Linked DNA regions of Jilunia laotingensis. The protein of the gene in region 1 interacts with the protein of each later gene in a pairwise test. Links are inferred from orthologs where the notes say so. Each region holds a gene or a part of one and is shown on either strand. Other genes may lie near its edges.

What was found. The genes of interacting proteins can lie anywhere in the genome.
Region 2: the proteins of ribD (region 1) and accC interact in binary tests that used the Escherichia coli proteins (3 or more experiments, as listed by UniProt). The link is inferred for Jilunia laotingensis from one-to-one orthologs.

Annotation. Positions count from the first base shown.
Region 1 is NZ_JACRTF010000001.1:781,033-783,864, reverse strand. The notes cover bases 39-2,832. They hold ribD (bifunctional diaminohydroxyphosphoribosylaminopyrimidine deaminase/5-amino-6-(5-phosphoribosylamino)uracil reductase RibD), read right to left. Parts: upstream 2,059-2,832; coding sequence 1,018-2,058; downstream 39-1,017. Other genes in these bases: prmC (peptide chain release factor N(5)-glutamine methyltransferase), read left to right, coding at 2,113-2,832; bamI (BamI family beta-barrel-assembly machinery protein), read right to left, coding at 39-879. In the rest of the region: more of bamI, read right to left, coding at 1-38. UniProt on the Escherichia coli protein: Converts 2,5-diamino-6-(ribosylamino)-4(3h)-pyrimidinone 5'-phosphate into 5-amino-6-(ribosylamino)-2,4(1h,3h)-pyrimidinedione 5'-phosphate.
Region 2 is NZ_JACRTF010000001.1:3,269,859-3,272,853, reverse strand. Bases 5-2,961 are described here. They hold accC (acetyl-CoA carboxylase biotin carboxylase subunit), read right to left. Parts: upstream 2,261-2,961; coding sequence 749-2,260; downstream 5-748. Other genes in these bases: H8744_RS12440 (acyl-CoA carboxylase subunit beta), read right to left, coding at 2,280-2,961; H8744_RS12450 (biotin/lipoyl-containing protein), read right to left, coding at 210-734; H8744_RS12455 (DMT family transporter), read left to right, coding at 5-98. Outside these bases: more of H8744_RS12455, read left to right, coding at 1-4; more of H8744_RS12440, read right to left, coding at 2,962-2,995. UniProt on the Escherichia coli protein: This protein is a component of the acetyl coenzyme A carboxylase complex; first, biotin carboxylase catalyzes the carboxylation of the carrier protein and then the transcarboxylase transfers the carboxyl group to form malonyl-CoA.

The sequences.
Region 1 (2,832 bases):
CCAATCACTTCCATCTTCAGTCGTACAGAATCTCTCAACGTTTTCCGGAATAAATGTTTTAATACCGGTTAATATCTCTCCCGATAAACCTTTATTCATCGGAGAAATTAATCTGATTACTTCACCGAATGAAGGAACTTCATTCCACGTCCGTCCGTCCTCCGAACTGTATACTTTACCACTGCCTTCTACTGTAGCATATAACAGACCTCTAAAAGTGACAATGGAAGTAAGGTCAGTGGAAGGTAATCCGCTGGCAGCCCCTGATGTCCAGTTCCTGCCATCAGACAAGTTGGTCGAATAAACGGGTGAATTGGCAGCGTAAGTAAATATTTGTTCTTTATAAATAATGGATTTTTGTTTCCCTGTAATTGTGGGAGCAAAATCAACTTTCATGGCGTCTTTCCCCCATTGTAGAGAATCGGGCACTTGCTGATGGACACGTACATAAAGAGAATAATCTTTTGAATATTTCATATCCATAGTCCATACTTTGAATTTGAAAGGTTTTCCGGGTTTGCCGTCAGGTAGAATTTCCATTGTTCCCACCAGATTGACTGAATCTTCCATATTGAAGACTGAATCTCCTGTGTTGGCATGATTTCTGATTGTAACGAAGCCGGAAACACTGAGTTTGGTAATTCGGATTTTATCGATAATAGTATCCGAACCGACGGGTAATGAATCTACATTGTAAATTTTACCGGTAAGTTGATCTATTGTGAATTTGTAATTAACTCCATGCACAGTATCAAGTTCAAATGCCATTAACATTGAATTCGGACTGTATTCGACCGGATCATCATCACCAAGGCAAGAACTCATGGCAAATGACACGAGTAGGAAACTTACAATGACTGATAAAAACTTTATTCTCATTTGAAAGATTGTGTTTATTTACAAGTTGCAAAAATAGGAACATTTTTCCCGATAGAGAAGATTGTGAGGAAGTTTTATATAAAATTATAGATAATAATCCCCGTTTTATCGACAGAAAACCCTCTGAACAGGGCTGTTTTAGACTTCAAGGTTTGAGTAATGTTTAATTTCTACTCCGAAACATTTTTCTGTGGAATAACTAATTTTATTCCTTATTTCAGGTGCTTTAACACCGGAATGTAACTCTTTTGAGGCTTGCTCTACGAAAGCTTCATCCCAACATCCTGCATCTATAAATGATTGTAGTAAAATAGAACCACCTTCAACCAAAAGCGATTGTATTCCTCTTTTATAAAGCTCTTCCATTATTTGGGGCAGAATATCTTTTTGATAATTGAGGACAATGTATTCCGGGTTGGAAAGCGGAGAATGTTGATTCTCCGTGAATATCAATGTAGGTACACTGCCGTCGAAGAGGTGGAGGCTGGTCGGGAGAGACAAATCTTTATCCAGTACGATTCGAATGGGATTTTTACCATACCAATTGCGTACAGTCAGCGAAGGGTTGTCAAGTAGTGCTGTCCGAGTTCCCACCATGATTGCATCTGATTCGCTCCTTTTTTTATGTACAATCATTGATGTCAACGGAGTAGATAGTTTTACCGGGTTGCCGGCAGTCCGGTTGAGGTCAATAAATCCGTCTTGAGATTCTGCCCATTTCAGAGTGATATAGGGGCGATGGAAAGTATGAAAAGTAATGAATTTGCATATCAGTTGACGACATTCGGCTTCGAGTACTCCTACTATAACTTCTCTGCCGGCATCACGCAACTTTTGAATACCGCGGCCTGCCACTTTTGAAAAAGGATCTTGGCAGCCTATTACAATTCTGGGAATCTTTTTTTCAATAATCAGGTCCGCACAGGGGGGAGTTTTACCGTAATGTGAACATGGCTCGAGACTGACATAAATTGTAGAGCGTTCTAATAAGGATTCGTCCTTAACAGATCGGATAGCATTGACTTCTGCATGTGCCTCTCCGCAACGTATATGATAACCCTCTCCAATGATTTTCCCATCGCACACGATGACTGCTCCTACCATCGGGTTGGGTGACACGTTGCATAAACCGTTTCCTGCCAGTTCAATGCAGCGTTGCATATATTTTTCTTCTTTCATTTTCTACCTTTTGCTATAATATTTTGTACTTTTGCACTCCAAAAACAATAATTTATGAATCGAGTTTCTGCTTATATCCGTCAGTCGTTGCAAGATTTATATCCTCCTCAGGAATTAAAAAGCCTGGTGATGATGATTTGCTGTGACATGCTGGGTATGGATGCGCTCGATATTTACTTGGGCAAAGATATCAATTTATCGGAAAGCAAACAGCATGAACTGGAAAACATATTACTGCGTTTAAGGAAAAATGAGCCTATACAATATATACGAGGTGTTGCGTCTTTTCTCGGTAGGCCTTTTCAGGTAGCACCGGGAGTCTTGATTCCTCGTCCTGAAACCGCTGAATTGGTTGAGCTTATTATCAGTGAAAACAAGAACCGGTTCATTCGGATACTGGATGTTGGAACCGGAAGCGGATGCATTGCTGTTTCCCTTTCATTGGAGGGATATAAAGATGTTGTTGCGTGGGATATCTCGGACGATGCTCTTGCTATAGCTCGTACTAACAATGAAGTATTAGGGGCAAACGTTCTTTTTGAAAAGAAGGATGTGTTTGCGGATCAATCTATAGGCTCTGCAAAATTTGATATTATTGTCAGTAACCCTCCTTACGTAACAGAGGCTGAGCGAGAAGAGATGGAGTTGAACGTACTTGACTGGGAACCCGAATTGGCTTTGTTTGTTTCTGATAATGATCCGCTTTGTTTTTACCGGTGCATTGCAATTTTGGGGAGAGAATTATTAACGGGCGAAGGACAACTATATTTTGAA
Region 2 (2,995 bases), 2.5 Mb from region 1 along the record:
TCAAGGAACGGTTTACCATAGAAGGAATGGTGGGTATCCTGCTGATTGTTTCCGCTGTGAGCATCGTCATACTCAGAGAAAAACGATCCTCTAGATAAAAAGCTGCCAGACTACACCTCCTTATAAATAACAATATATGTAACGCCCCTTCACATCTATTGTTACGGGTCATTACATATATTGATAATGCGGTTAAGATGAAACGGAAATTATTCTACCACCATAATCCGGTCGTTCAGTCCCACTTTCATGTTTTCTTCTACGAAAATCTCTTTCACCACTCCGTCCGTTGTCGAACGGATTTCGTTTTCCATTTTCATGGCCACCAATACACAGAGTGGATCACCTTTCTTCACTTCATCCCCTTTCTTCACATATGTCTTGAGGATCACACCCGGCATAGGGGCTTCCACTACCTGTCTGCCGATGCTATCGGAACCACTGTGGGCATTGTGAATCTTCTCCATCTCACTTTTCAGTTCAATCTGGAAAAGTTCTCCTTTATTCATGATGGTATAGGATGAATGAGAATTGGGAGAAATCTGTACACCGTGCGAATGATTATCTATGATGATGGAATAGATGGAGTCGCCCCCTACATTATAATCCACCTCATAAATCTTCCCATTCACAGCCACTTTCTTGATAGGCCCGTCTTCCAGAATTTCCACCTTGTATTCACTGCCGGGTACATCCTGTATATGGGCATAATAGGTTGCTAATATTGTATTCATAAACATTCCATATTTTAATAGTTATTGGCAGTCATCTGCAACTTGCCATAATATTTCCAAAGAGAATCGCCCACTACGGGAAGCGTGGTTGCCCTCGAAGCCGCCTCCTTCTCTTGCTCGTAATGCTTCAGGGTAGCAGCAATCACCGCCACCGTAGGATCGGTGTTCTGCCTACGCTTTAAATCCTCCTTGTCAAAACGGGTGTCAATAAATGTAGTATCGTACTCCCCTTTCAGGAAAGCGGCATTCTTCAACACACGTTGGTGGAAAGGGATGGTAGTCTTGATGCCGAGAATCTTATACTCCCGAAGGGCACGAGCCATATTCGAGATGGCAGATTCACGGGTACGTCCCCAGCAACAGAGCTTCGCAATCATCGGGTCATAATGGAGCGATACCTCGAAACCGGCATAGGCGGCACTATCCAGACGAAGATTACGTCCTTCGGGAGCCTCGCGTACCGTGATGACACCGGGTGAAGGCATAAAATTATTCTCCGGATCTTCCGCATAAATACGGCATTCGATGGAAGCCCCGCGAAATTCGATGTTTTCCTGTTTGTAAGGCAAAGGATTGCCGGCAGCTACCTGTATCATATCGCGAACCAAGTCCACACCCGTACACGCTTCCGTCACAGGATGTTCCACCTGAAGACGGGTATTCATCTCGAGGAAATAGAAATTCTGATCCTTATCCATCATGAACTCAAGCGTCCCCGCGCTGTAATAACCGATCTTCTTGCAAGCTTCCACGGCTACCTTAAACATCTTGGCACGGGTTTCATCCTTTACAAAAGGCGACGGTGATTCCTCGATAACCTTCTGATTACGCCTCTGAATAGAACATTCGCGTTCATACAGATGGACTACATTTCCATATTTATCTCCTAAAATCTGCACCTCTATATGATGCGGATTCTCAATATACTTCTCGATATAAACGGCATTATTGCCGAACGAACTTCCGGCCTCGGACTGTGACAAGCGCAATGCCTCTTCCACCTCTTCTTCCGAATGTACCAGACGCATCCCTTTTCCTCCACCTCCGGCCAAGGCCTTCAGCATGATCGGGTATCCTACCTCGGCAGCCACTTTCTTTGCTTCCTCGATACCTTTCACGGGATTCTCCGTCCCGGGCACAATGGGCAATCCGGCTTCCCTCATGATCTTTCGTGCCTCCGTCTTAATACCCATTTTGGCAATTATATCGGCACTCGGCCCGATAAAGATCACCCCTTCTTCCTCACAGCGGCGTGCGAAATCCGCATTCTCCGAAAGGAATCCGTATCCCGGATGAATGGCAGCTCCCGTCTTCTTGGCGATGGCAAGTATCTTCTCCGGTTTCAGGTAGGAAGTATCTTCGGGTGAGTCTGAAATGCAATAAGCTTCTTCGGCATACCGTACATGGAGTGCCCCCCGGTCTACACGGGTATATATGGCCACCGTGGCAATATTCATCACCCGGCAAGTACGGAAAATACGCATGGCAATCTCGCCACGGTTAGCAACTAATATCTTTTTTATCATAACGATGTCCTCCTCGGCATTAAAGTGGGATGTTAGAGTGTTTCTTAGGCGGATTGGACTGGCGTTTGTTAGCCAGCATTTCGAAACTGCGTATCAGGCGCAAGCGCGTAATGGCAGGATCGATCACTTCATCCACATAGCCCAGTTCGGCAGCACGGTACGGATTGGCAAATTTACCACGATAATCGTCCTGCAACTCCTTGCGCTTGGTTTCGGCATTCTGCGCCTTGTCTATTTCCTTACGGAAAAGTATATTCACGGCACCGTCCGGTCCCATCACAGCAATTTCGGCAGTCGGGAATGCCAGATTGATATCTCCCCGGATATGTTTGGAACTCATCACGTCATAAGCACCTCCATAAGCCTTACGAGTGATGACGGTCACTTTCGGGACGGTCGCTTCACAATAAGCATACAGCAGTTTGGCTCCATTGCGGATGATGCCTCCGTATTCTTGGTCTACGCCCGGAAGGAATCCCGGCACATCGACCAATGTCAAAAGCGGAATGTTGAAAGCATCGCAGAAACGGACGAAACGAGCAGCTTTCACGGAAGCATTGATATCGAGTGTCCCGGCAAGCACCATAGGCTGGTTTGCCACCACTCCGACCGTCTTTCCGTTCAAACGGATATACCCGATCACAATATTCTTCGCATACTCTTCCTGCAACTCGAAGAAACTGTTGTCATCGGCTACGGAACGGATCATTTCCTTGATGTCGTAAGGTTGGTTCG